3 regions of the Thiomonas arsenitoxydans genome follow, and region 2 is predicted to be linked to each of the others. Evidence: predicted binding sites of a transcription regulator. Region 2 holds the regulator's gene; each other region holds the start of a gene.
The links. Region 2 encodes sigma-54, which starts transcription at its own class of promoters, with help from an activator protein. Its sites were predicted from a motif close to TGGCANGNAANCTGCTTT; they were not measured.

Region 1 (4,316 bases), 1.4 Mb from region 2:
TGGCTCTCCTCAAAGCGCGAGAGATGCGGCTGGACTGGGTGAGCTATCTGGGTGACGATCCCGCCCAGCTGACCGAGGCATTTGCCGCCAGTTTCCGGCGCGGCGATGTGGCGCTGAGCTGCGGCGGCATCGGTGCCACGCCAGACGATCACACTCGGCAGAGCGCCGCAGCCGCGCTGGGCCTGCCGCTGGAGTTACACCCCGAGGCCAAGGCGCTGATTCAGCAGCGGGTCATCGAAGCCGGGCTGGGCGATGTGGACAGCCCCGCCAACCAGCAGCGTTTGAACATGGGCATGTTTCCGCAGGGCAGCGCCATCATTCCCAACCCTTACAACCGCATTCCGGGCTTTTCCATCCGGCAGCACTACTTCGTCCCGGGCTTTCCGGTCATGGCGTGGCCGATGCTCGAATGGGCGCTGGATGGTCCGCTGGCGCATCTGCACGGCCAGGGTCATCAGGTTGAACGGGCCGTGATCGTGCGCCACGCAATGGAGTCCGACCTCACGCCCTTGATGGAAGACATCGAGCAGCGGTATGCGGGCGTCAAGGTTTTCAGCCTCCCCAGCGTGGATCACCCGGTTTGGGGGCGGCACATTGAACTCGGCGTGAAGGGCGACTCGGCGGCCGTAAGTGAGGCTTTCGACTATTTGCGAGCCCACCTCCCGGAAGGCAGTTGGGAAGATGCACCAAAATGAGCTGAATCGCACCGAGAAAGTGCATGAGAGTTTTCGGCACGTTTTTGGTGCATTTTCCGCCGTCTGCAAACCCCGTCTTTTCTCCTGGTGGGAGGCGCTGGGTTTCAAACGATCTGGGCACGCTTTCTGCTAGATTCCCTGCACTGCGCGGAGCATTGCAGCAAACGATGTCAAGTGGCGTCTTCAGCACGGCCGATGACCACCCCCAACGCATTTCAACCTGACAGGAGATTTTTATGAGCAAAACAGTCGCCGACGTGATGGGCCTGGTGAAAGAGCACGATGTCAAATTCGTGGATTTCCGTTTCACCGACACCCGCGGCAAAGAGCAGCACGTCACGGTGCCTGTCTCGCATTTCGATGAAGGCAAGTTCTCCGATGGTCACGCCTTCGACGGCTCGTCCATCGCTGGCTGGAAGGGCATCGAAGCCTCGGACATGCTGCTCATGCCCGACCCGAACACCGCCAATATCGACCCGTTCTACGAAGAAACCACGCTGCTGCTGAGCTGCGATGTGCTCGAACCCGGTGATGGCAAACCCTACGACCGCGATCCGCGCTCCATCGCCAAAAAGGCCGAGGCTTATCTGAAAGCATCGGGCATCGGCGATACCGCCTATTTCGGTCCGGAACCCGAGTTTTTCATTTTCGACCAGGTCCGCTGGAATGTGGACATGTCGGGCTGCTTCGTCAAGATCGACTCCAACGAAGCCGCCTGGGCCACCGGCGACAAGATGGAAGGCGGCAATATGGGCCACCGCCCGTCGGTGAAGGGCGGCTATTTCCCGGTGCCCCCGGTTGACAGTCTGCAGGACATCCGCTCGGAAATGTGCCTGCTGCTCGAACAAATGGGCGTGCCGGTCGAAGTGCATCACCACGAAGTGGCCAACGCCGGCCAGTGCGAAATCGGCACCAAATTCTCCACTCTGGTGGAGCGTGCCGACTGGACGCAGATCATGAAGTATGTGATCCAAAACGTCGCCCACGCCTACGGCAAGACCGCGACCTTCATGCCCAAGCCCATCGTCGGCGACAACGGCTCGGGCATGCATGTGCACCAGTCCATCTGGAAAGACGGCAAGAACCTGTTTGCTGGCAATGGCTACGCCGGTCTGAGCGACTTTGCGCTGTATTACATCGGCGGCATCATCAAGCACGCCCGCGCGCTCAACGCCATCACTAACCCTGGCACCAATTCCTACAAGCGTCTGGTGCCCGGCTTCGAGGCCCCGGTGATGCTGGCTTACTCGGCGCGCAACCGTTCGGCTTCGATCCGCGTGCCGTTCGTGCAGAGCGACAAGGCCCGCCGCATCGAAGTGCGTTTCCCCGATCCGACTGCCAACCCTTATCTGGCCTTCTCCGCCATGATGATGGCCGGCCTGGACGGCGTGGAAAACAAGATCCACCCGGGCGAAGCCGCGAGCAAGAACCTCTACGACCTGCCGCCGGAAGAAGAAGCCAAGATCCCGACCGTGTGCTCCAGCCTCGATCAGGCACTGGACTATCTGGACAAGGATCGCGCCTTCCTGACCAAGGGCGGAGTGTTCAGCGACGACTTCATCAGCGCCTACATCGAGCTGAAGATGGAAGAGGTCACCCGCTTCCGCATGACCACGCACCCGGTCGAGTTCGATATGTACTACTCGCTGTAAGGTGGGATGGTTTTCAAATGCGGCCTTCGGGCCGCTTTTTTTTGGCAATTCCGCCACGTCCTGTCGGCCGGGTGTGCGGCACGCGCGTTGCCAGACTTACACTGACCGCTGATTTTTTGAATGCGTGCCACCATGACCTTGTTTGCCCAATTGACTTCCCGATCAAGCGTTCGTTACGCCGCGTTTGCTTTGTTCGCGTCCCTGGCGGGCGCCTCTGCCGCTGTGGCGCAGACCGACCCGCAGCGCGTTTACCGCTGCCCGGACAACTCCTACACCAACGATCTTTCCGAGGTGAAGGCGAAGAACTGCAAGCTGATCGATAACGCCAATGTGAGCATCCTCTCCAGTCCGGGCATGACGCCCAAGGTCATCGGATCGGGCAGCAAACCCAGCGCGCAAAATGCAGAGCCGAGCGGCAACCAGGCCGCGCGGGTTGCGCCCTCCACGCAAAAAGAGCGCGATCTCGAGGCGCGGCGCATTCTGGAGCAGGAATTGCAGCAACAGCAGGCGCGGCTCGAGCAGCAACTCAAGGCCTACAACAATGGCCAGCCCGATTACCTGCCCAGCGAACGGCTGGTGGGCGGCGGGGTCAAGGGCGGCGAATACGCCCAGCGCGTGGCGCAGATGAAAGACCAGATCGCCATGACGCAGGCCAATATTGCCGCCTTGCAGCGCGAGTTGCAAAAGTATCCGCAATGAACGCCGCAGCGGTCGGCCAGCCGGGCGCGACCGAGTATCCCGGCCTGGAGTGGCTGGCCTCGATGGCCGCTCTGGTGGATGCCGAAGGCGCGATTGAATACGCCAATCCGGCGCTGGAAAACGGGCTGGGCGTGTCCCGCCGACTTTTGAACGGGCAAAACCTGAGCCACTGGATGGACTGCCCCGCCCTCTGGCAGGAGTCTTTGCTCCAGGTGCGCAGCAATGAGTTCAGCAGCAAGCGCTTCGACTGCATGATGCGGCTGCGCGATTTGCGTGAGGCGGTGCAAGTGCAGCTGATCGTGGCGCGCACCGATCATCCTCAGGGCCTGCTGCTCGCCGAGGTGGTGGAGATCAGTCAGCAGTCGCGTCTTGAGCGCGAGGAGCAGTGGCACAACCAGGCGCAAGCCAACAAAGAGCTGATTCGCAATCTGGCGCACGAGATCAAAAACCCGCTGGGCGGCCTACGCGGTGCAGCGCAGTTGCTGCACGCCGAGCTGCCGTCTGCGGAATTGCAGGAGTACACCCAGGTCATCATCGCCGAGGCCGACCGGCTGCAAACCCTGGTGGACCGCCTGCTGGCACCGCATCGCAAGCCGCATGTGGTGGGCGACGTGAACATCCACGAAGTGTGTGAGCATGTGCGCACCCTGCTGCAGGCCGAGTTTCCGCAAGGGCTGACCATCGAGCAGGACTACGACGCCAGCCTGCCCGAATTCCGCGGCGACAAGGAACAGCTCATCCAGGCGGTGCTCAACATCGCCCACAACGCGGCGCAGGCCTTGCAACAGCGTATCGTGCAGGGCGATGCGAGCATCGTGTTCCGCACCCGCGTGGCGCGGCAGATGACGCTGGCCCGTCAGCGCTATAAGCTGGCACTGGTCTTGCATATCGTGGACAACGGCCCCGGGGTGCCAGCGGAACTGAAGGATCGCATTTTTTTTCCGCTGATCTCGGGCCGAGAAGGAGGGAGTGGACTGGGGCTCACCCTGGCCCAGACCTTCGTCCAGCAACATCAGGGAACCATCGAATGCGACAGCCAGCCCGGCCACACAGAATTCCGCATTACCCTTCCGCTGCCTTGAAGGCAGGGCTTTCGTCGCAAGGGAGCGCGCGATGAAACCGATCTGGCTGGTTGACGACGACGCCTCGATCCGCTTCGTGCTGGAAAAGGCGCTGCAGAAGTCGGGCATGGAAGTGCGCAGTTTTTCCAATCCGCGCGACGTGCTCAGCGCCTTTGCCGAAGGCTGCCCGCAAGTGCTCATCAGCGACA
Region 2 (4,316 bases):
CACTCCGTCGTCCCGCGCGGCCACCGGCCCGGAGCTCGACGTTCAACATTTGCAGAAACGCTATGCCGGTCGGCAGGTGGTGCGCGACGTCAGCTTTAGCGTGCGCTGCGGCGAGGTGGTCGGCCTGCTGGGGCCGAACGGCGCGGGCAAGACCACGTCGTTCTACATGATCGTCGGCCTGGTGCGGCCCGACGCGGGGCGCATCCACATCGACGGCCAGGACGTGAGCGATTCTCCGATGCATCGCCGTGCGCGCATGGGGCTGTCGTATCTGCCGCAGGAGGCGTCGATCTTCCGCCGCATGACGGTGGCCGAGAACGTGAGGGCGGTGCTGGAGTTGCAGCGCGACGCGCAAGGGCGCCGCCTGGGCAGGGCCGAAATCCGCGAACGCGAAGATCATCTGCTGCGCGAACTGCACGTCGAACATCTGCGCGACAGCCCCGCCCCCGCGCTATCAGGCGGCGAGCGGCGGCGGGTGGAAATCGCCCGCGCGCTGGCCACGCAACCGCGATTCATCCTGCTCGACGAGCCGTTTGCCGGCATCGATCCGATTGCGGTCATCGAGATTCAGCGCATCGTGCAGTTCCTGAAAGAGCAGGGCATCGGCGTGCTGATCACCGACCACAATGTGCGTGAAACGCTAGGCATCTGCGACCGGGCCTGCATCATCAGCGAAGGGCAGGTGCTGGCGCAGGGCGATCCGCAATCCATCATCGACAACCCCGCGGTACGCAAGGTGTACCTCGGCGAAAACTTCCGCATGTAAGCCGCGATGAAGCCGTCGCTGAACCTGCGCCTGTCCCAGCATCTCGCACTCACGCCGCAGTTGCAGCAGTCCATCCGGCTGCTGCAACTCTCCACCCTCGAACTCACGCAGGAAATCGAAGGCCTGCTCGAATCCAATCCCTTCCTCGAACCTGAAGAAGAGCAAGAGGCGCCCGCTGCCGCGCCGACATCCGAGTCGCCACCGCCTTTGGCGCCCGACCCGTCTCAGGCATCGGTCGAAGGGCATGACGCAGCCGCCGAGCCCGCCGCTGAGTTGCAACTCGACACGCAGGACTGGACGGCCAGCAGCGGCGAAACCGATCACGGTGCGGATACCGATGCCGACGCCGACTCCTGGGTCAGCTCAGGCCAGTCCGTCAGCGGGGGCGGGGGTGACGACGACGAATTCAGCGCGCTCGACATTGCCTCCGAACACCTCGATCTGCGCGACCACCTGCGCGGTCAGTTGGCCGGGCTTGCGCTGAGCGCCACCGACCGCGCGGCCGCCGAGGCCATCATCGACTCGCTCGACGACGACGGCTACCTGCCCGACACCCCGCTGGAACTGGCGCAGGCCCTCGCCCCCGCGGCAGACGCCGAGCAGCTCGAAGACCTGGCCGATGCGCTGACCACGGCCATGCGCCTGATTCAGAGCTTCGACCCGGCCGGTGTCGCCGCCCACGATTTGCCCGACTGTCTCTGCCTGCAGCTTCAGCGCCAAGCGTCTTGTCCCGTGCGCGAACTTGCCCTGCAGATTTGCCGCGGCGGTCATCTCGATCTGCTGGCCAAGCGCGACTGGCGCAAGCTCGAACGCCAGCTCGAAGCCGATGAAGCCGCGCTGCGCCTGGCGCAGCAACGCATCGCCCAACTCGACCCCCATCCGGGCAGCGCCTTCCGCCGCGATGCCGCGCAGGCCGTGACCCCCGATGTCATCGCCCGCAAGACCCCGCAAGGCTGGGTGGCGCAGCTCAACCCCGAGGTCATGCCCCGGCTGCGCGTGAACCAGATCTATGCCGACGCCATGCGCCGCGCCCGCGACAGCGGCGGCGCCATGCAGGGACAGCTTCAGGAGGCGCGCTGGTTCGTGAAAAACGTGCAGCAGCGTTTCGAGACCATTCAGCGCGTGTCGCAGACCATCGTCGAGCGCCAGCAACGGTTTTTCGACTTCGGCCCCGTGGCCATGCGGCCCATGGTGCTGCGCGAAATTGCCGACGAGCTCGGGCTGCACGAATCGACCATCTCGCGAGTGACCACGCAGAAGTTCATGCTCACGCCCTTCGGCACTGTCGAGCTGAAGTATTTTTTCGGCTCTGGCCTGAGCACCGAGGCCGGGGGCAACACCTCATCCACCGCGGTACGCGAACTCATCCGCCGCCTGGTGGCTGAAGAAGACAGCGCCAAACCCCTGTCGGACAGCGAACTCGCCGAACGCCTCACGCAGCAAGGCGTGCAGGTGGCGCGGCGCACCGTGGCCAAATACCGCGAAGCGCTGCGCATCGCCCCGGCGAATCTGCGCAAGAGCAGTTGAGGGCCCGCAGCCGCAAGCGGAGCCAGTCGCTCACCTTGCGCTAAGTCGTCCTCTCCAGAATGCCGGGGTCGCGCCGCACGCGACGCCACAACAACGCAAACGGTATTCAGGGAGTTCATCATGCAAAACGCAGTAAAAGCCGCGCAGCCCAGTTGGGCGCTGGCGGTCAAGGTTCCGGTCGTCATCACGCTTTACTTCTGGCTGATCAAAATCATGGCCACCACGGTGGGCGAAACCGCCGCAGACTATCTGGCGGTGGATCTGCATCTGGGCCTGGTCGCCACCAGCGCGGTGATGACCCTTTTGTTCATCGGTGTGCTGACGGCGCAGATGCGCGCCAGCCGTTACGTTCCCTGGCTTTATTGGTTGACGGTGACTCTCATCAGCGTCGTGGGCACCTTGCTGACCGACAATCTGACCGATCAGTTGGGCGTGCCGCTGCCGGTGAGCACCGCCCTGTTTGCGGTGGCCTTGCTGGCGACGTTTGCGATCTGGTGGGGCAGCGAGCGTGACCTGTCCATCCACAGCATTGCCACGCCAAAGCGAGAAGGGTTTTACTGGGCGACGATTCTGTTCACCTTTGCGCTGGGTACTGCCGGAGGCGATCTGGCCGCCGAGCGGCTGCAACTCGGCTATGCCTTGTCGGCCTTGCTGTTTGGCGGCGCCATTGCGCTGACGGCAGCGGCCTACTACCTCTTCAGGGCCAGTGCCGTGACCACGTTCTGGGTCGCTTACATCCTCACCCGCCCGCTGGGCGCGACCTTGGGTGACTGGTTGTCCAAACCCGGTGCCGAAGGAGGGCTCGGTCTGGGAACCATGGGCACCAGTGCCCTGTTCCTGGTCACGATTCTGGCCCTGGTGATTTACCTCACTGCGACACGGCGGGACCAGTTGCAGATAAGTTCAAGCCTAGGTTCAACCGCAAGTTCAACGCTCTCCTGACTTGCCGCGGGCGGCTTGGAGCGCGCGCTGCAAGCCGGTGCGGGCCTGCTTGAAGGCATCGCGCATGGCCTGTTCGCTGAACGCGTTGGGCTGTGACGGCGGAGTGCTTGGGTCGCTGCTCATCCAACGCGCCAGCCGGTGGGTGTCGAGCGCTTTGCCCAGGTCGGTTTGCAGGGCGCTGGTGAGTTTGAGCCAGGCCTTGCCTTCGTCGCCCAGCGACTGGCCGATCCAAGGGGCCAGCCATTCCAGCGCATAACGCAACTGCTTGGCGCGCAGGCGCAGGGCGTGCAGCGCGCTCCAGGGGGCGTCGATCGGTGTCGCGGCGAGGCCGTCCCAGATCGCCAGCAGTTCGGCCCAGCGCTGCGGGTGCAAATGCAGGTCGTCGCGGTGCAAGCGCAGCAGCCTGCGGGCCAGTTGTTCGGTGGACATCTCGGCGGCAATGATCTGGCTGCCGCTCCAGCACTCGGCCCAGCGCGTCTGCGCCAGCAGCACGCGGCCGAAGCGGGCGCTGCGCAGATAGGTCAGCAGGGCTTGAAGACGCGCCTCGCGGCGTTGGGCGAGACCGTCGCGTAGGGTGGCGTGTGTGCTGCCGGGCGCGCTGGCCTGTTCAAGGCAGACGTCGACATCGCGCACCGCGCCTAGCAGTTGTCCGGCCCAGCGCCATTCGTCGCGCAGCCAGCGGCAGGCCGCGCGTTGCGACTTCGGTCCCGTGGTCTGAAGCAGCCGCAGCAGCACCCGCAGTCGGCGCAACTGCAGCCGCATCTGGTGCACGGTTTCGGGCAGGGCTTTGTCGTGCAACAGATCGGCGCCGACGGCAATGACGGCCGTTGCCTGCTGCAGCACGTCGGCCACGGCCTGCCCGCCCTGTTCATGCGGAGGCAGTTCGCGAGCGAGCGCGGGCAGTTGCAGCGTGGCGGCGCCTGCGGCAATCGCTGCGAGCTGAACCTTGCTGATGGGCGAGATCAGCAGCGGCAGGTCTTGCGCCAGCGTCCACGCAAGGTCGAAAGCGTGGAGCCAATGGCCGCTGATGAACTCGATCTCCAGTTCGCTGATCAAGAGGCTGGGCGCGAGTGGGGTGACG
Region 3 (4,316 bases), 1.0 Mb from region 2:
ATCACGTCAACGCCCTTGGCGATGCAGTGCCCGTGACCGCGGTGCGTGCTGGCAATGCGGTCGCCGTCGCCAAGATGCATCATGACGCCGGTCGCAGCCGCCTCTTCACCGGCGTAGAGGTGTACGAAACCGGGAATGTCGCCCCGACCGAAGTCCACATGCAGACGGTCCTCGAATTCGCGAATCGTGCGCATGGTGCGGTAGGCCTGAAGCAGCTGCTCCCGGGACTGGGGAAAAGGATTGCCTGCCATGGTTGATCTCCTTTTAGTGATTAAGCGAAGAGGTGTAGCGCAGTAACTGTGCATTGGCGGCAAAGCCCATGCACCGGGCGACGTCTACGGTGAAAAATGCGTTCTCGCGAAGGGTCATATCCACACGCTGGCCGTGCTCGAAACCGAGTTCGCGTTCGCCGTCGAGGGCGACGGTGCCCGCTTCAGCCAGCACCGGCAGAGCCTCGCCGGCGACCATGCGCTGCCAGCTGGCAATGTCCACGGGGCGCACCATGCCGGGTGCAATCGGCGCGTGCAGGCTCAGCAGGGCTTCGCGTCCGCCGTGCGCGAGCTGAACCGCCAGGCCACCGGACTCCAGCCGCCCTACGGGCTGCAACAGGCCGCCGATTGCCGACAATCCAATCGCCTGGGGATCGGCAAAGGCCAGATACAGCGCAACCAGAGAGTTGGTCTTCCACAGCGCGCGTGCACCCAAGCTGTGATCGTGGGTGATGGCTGCGTCGACGATAGCGATGTCGCGCCGGGTGCCTGCGCGTGCATCTTCGATGCGCACCTCTATCGCTTTGTTGCGTGCCAGCGCTTGGGCGCGCGCGATGCGCCCGCTGGCAAAAAGCCCGACGGCCATCCCAGTGATCGTGGGCTCGCGCATCTCGGGAAAGGCGTTGTTCGTGCCCGTCGACAACCCGGCAATCGGCACGGCACTGTTATCGTCAACGAGCTGGCGCGCCACCGCGCGATGGGTGCCGTCGCCGCCCAGAACCACGATCGCCGACACGCCCATGCGCTGCAAAAGCCTGGTCGCGGTGAACGTGTCCTCGACCGTGGACGTGGGCTGCATATCCAGGAACTCGATGGCCGGCAGCGAGTGATCGGTGCCGCGCCTGATATGGCGCTCCAGAAGGGAGCGGATACCACCGCGGTCGGGCATGATCCAGGCCCGCTTGACGCCACAGGACGCTGCGGCGCTGAGCAGTCGAAGCACGATGTTCACCCTATCGGTGATCTGCAGGTTTCCGGCATTGGCCACAATGCGCCGGATGTCGCGCGCCGATACGGGGTTGGCGACAACACCAATGCTGGCTTCAAGAGCGTGGGCCACGCGAGTCATACCGAAGTTCCAAGAGCGTAAGGTTGGTTCCTATTACGCAACTCGCGTGCCATTGTTGCTTGGCCCCGTTGCTGAAGGGGGCCCGGGGCGCGAAGCGCCGTTGTGCACCTCGGCCAGATGTCACATTTAGTATTCGGCCTAAGGCGTGTGCTTGGGCGAGTGGATACCCCATCGTTTCATGTGCCGGTACAGCGTCATGCGAGATTTGCCCATCTGTTGTGCAACGGCGCTGATATTCCACTGCGCGGCACGAAGCGACTCAAGCAGTTGCTGGGCTGCGGGCGGGTGAAGCGCTGCGTCGGGGTGGGCGCGCACTGATGGCGCGGCTGCGCCCAGCAAGGTATCAGGCAAATCCTCGATCCGGATCACGCCATCGCGGCATACGGCACGGGCAAAGGCCAGCGTATTGTGCAATTCGCGCAAGTTCCCCGGCCAGCTGTAGCTGAGCAGCGCCGCCTCGGCCTCGCGCGACAGCACCACGGCAGGTTCTTCCTCGTGCAGTAACTTGTGCAGCAGCCACAGAAGATCGCGCCGCTGGCGTATAGCGGGAAGTTTCACACGGGCACCGGCCAGCCGGTAGTACAGATCATCCCGGAAACGACCAGTTTTCACCAGCGTTTCAAGGTCGCAATGCGTGGCTGCGATCACGCGAATGTCCACGGGTAGGGGACGCGTGGCGCCAATGACTGGCACTTCGCGCTCGGCCAGTACGCGCAGCAACCGCCCCTGCAGGTCACGCGGCATATCACCGATCTCATCCAAGAACAGCGTACCACCGTCGGCTTCATGGATGAGGCCTCGCTTTCCCTTGCTACTAGCGCCGGAAAAGCTTCCGGGCAAGTAGCCAAAAAGCTCACTCTCGATCAGCGTCTCGGGGATGGCCGCGCAATTGACCGCGACGAACGGTTTGTTTCGGCGTTGGCTTGCCTCGTGCAGGCCTTTGGCAAGGTACTCCTTGCCGCTGCCAGTTTCCCCCGTGATGAGAATGCTGATAGGCGAGTCGACAAGCTTTGCCGCGCGCGCAATTTGGCTATCCAGCGTCGGGTCGCCGCCAGAGAGCTGAGCCAGCGGCGCCGGCAGCACCGGCGCCACCATGTCGTCCGTCGCCGCAGCGCGGCGAGCAGGGGGCGGCAGCGCATGCAGAAACAGCACCTGCCCGCGGCCTACGAGGGTCACCGCGCGCCGCTCGTCGGGCGTGGCCCGCATGAACTGGCCCAGATCATCAAGTCGAATATTGAACGCGCTCTCTAAGGCCATGCCCAGAACAGGGCCGCTGTTTGCTGCCTGAAGGAGCAGCTGCGCCTGCCTGTTGTGCCCGATGATGCGTCCGCCCGCATCGACCGCCAGCAGGTAGTCAGGGCTGATCTCCACAAACTCCGGCGAAGGGTGCAGCTTGAGCACCCAGTCATTGCGAAACCAGCGCAGGAAGTTTGCGTTTTCCACGCGGCTTGCATAGACCTTGACCAACTGGAGTGCCAGATGCTGGCTCGTTTTCATTTTGGGCGACGTCAGCGCCGAGATATCTAGGACGGCATTAATCTGGCCAAATGGGTCATAGATAGGTGCGGCTGTACAGGTCAGCGGAATATGGGTCGCATCGAAGTGATCGTCCTGATGGACCGTTAGCGCCTCGCCTGTCATCAGGGCCGTGCCCACGCCACAGGTGCCAGCGTGGTATTCACTCCAGTCCGCGCCAAGGGACAGGCCGGCGTGGCGCAGGGTGTGGTCGAGCTGGATGTCCCCGATGAAATCCACCGTGATGCCGCGCGAGTCCGTGAGCAAAACGCAGTAGCCCATGCCGACGACCTGCTTATACAAGGACTCCAAGCCGTAGCGTGCCATATGCAGAAAATCGTCGATACGCTCCCGGTGCTCGCGCAGCTGCTGTTGATGCAGGATCACAGCGGGGCGCATGCAGGTGGGATCTAGGCGGTGCTCGTGTACGCAGCGCGTCCATGACTCGCGAATCACCCCATCGAGGGCGAGGGACGTGCGAAGGGGGAGGCCCTCGCCGGCCAGAGTCATGACCGTTTGGATGTGTTCACGCGCGCGCAAGTCCATGGCTGTCTCCAGGGTCGGGCGCGTGGCCAGCGCCTCTAGCTCTGAAGGGTAAATGTACTCTGTCGCGGGCGCTGCGGGAATTGGGATCCTTGCACAACGAGGAATGAGCCTGAGCGAAGGTTGAGAGGCAGGCACTGACGCCCTACTTTTGTATTACGTGCCGGTAAAGCGTGCTGCGATGCACCCCTAACAGCCGCGCAGCGCGGCTGACGTTGCCGCCGCAGGACGCGATTGCTGCATGAATCGCGGTGTCGGTCATGGCGCGCAACGGAACTGGGGACGTTGTGGCTCCTTCCCACTCAGCATCCGGGCGCGTCAGCGCGCTTGACGGCGAGGGTGGCTGTTGGTGATGTGTTCGCCAGTCGCGCCGAATCTCATTGGGGAGATCGGCAAGCTCGATGCAACTCCCAGGTTCGGCCAGCGCCAGAAGCGTCTGCGCGACGGCAACGAGTTGCCGCCAGTTGCCTGGCCATGAATAGTCCAAGAGCGCATCGCGCGCCTGCGGACTGAGGCGGAGCCTGCCGGAAGGCAGGATGGTCTGCAGCAGTTCGTCAATGTGCGCCTTGGCGTCGGCATGCTCCCGCAGCGCTGGCAAGTCGACTACGAAGTGCTGCAGGCGATAGTACAGATCGCTTCGGAAACGCCCCTCGGCGGCCATCCTCCTAAGATCGCGATGGGTGGCACACATCAGCACAAAGTCCACGCTCTGCTGGCGCCCGCCACCAAGCGCCTTGACTTCATGATCCTGCAAGACCCGGAGGAGCCGGGCCTGCATCGACAACGGCATGTCCCCGATCTCATCCAGAAACAAGACGCCGCCGTGCGCCTCTCGAATCTGTCCCGCCTGACCCTTGCGTCGGGCGCCGGTGAATGCACCCTCCTCGTAGCCGAAAAGTTCGGCCTCGATCAGGCCTTCC

Region 1: a site for sigma-54 is predicted at 811-828, ahead of glnA (type I glutamate--ammonia ligase). Genes of this name have one in related genera too.
Region 3: a site for sigma-54 is predicted at 1,373-1,390, ahead of THI_RS02265 (ATP-NAD kinase family protein). Genes of this name have one in related genera too.

Annotation. Positions count from the first base shown of each region.
Region 1 is NC_014145.1:1,798,305-1,802,620, forward strand. Features, by position in the region: gene THI_RS08295 (competence/damage-inducible protein A) at 1-695, shown strand, start outside; gene glnA (type I glutamate--ammonia ligase) at 932-2,347, shown strand; gene THI_RS08305 (hypothetical protein) at 2,480-3,046, shown strand; gene glnL (nitrogen regulation protein NR(II)) at 3,043-4,128, shown strand; gene ntrC (nitrogen regulation protein NR(I)) at 4,160-4,316, shown strand, end outside.
Region 2 is NC_014145.1:3,206,298-3,210,613, reverse strand. Features, by position in the region: gene lptB (LPS export ABC transporter ATP-binding protein) at 1-766, shown strand, start outside; gene THI_RS15180 (RNA polymerase factor sigma-54) at 773-2,293, shown strand; gene THI_RS15175 (COG4705 family protein) at 2,414-3,235, shown strand; gene THI_RS15170 (CYTH and CHAD domain-containing protein) at 3,221-4,316, opposite strand, start outside.
Region 3 is NC_014145.1:488,238-492,553, forward strand. Features, by position in the region: gene THI_RS02260 (thiamine pyrophosphate-dependent dehydrogenase E1 component subunit alpha) at 1-251, opposite strand, end outside; gene THI_RS02265 (ATP-NAD kinase family protein) at 265-1,338, opposite strand; gene THI_RS02270 (sigma-54-dependent Fis family transcriptional regulator) at 1,477-3,399, opposite strand; gene THI_RS02275 (sigma-54-dependent Fis family transcriptional regulator) at 3,542-4,316, opposite strand, start outside.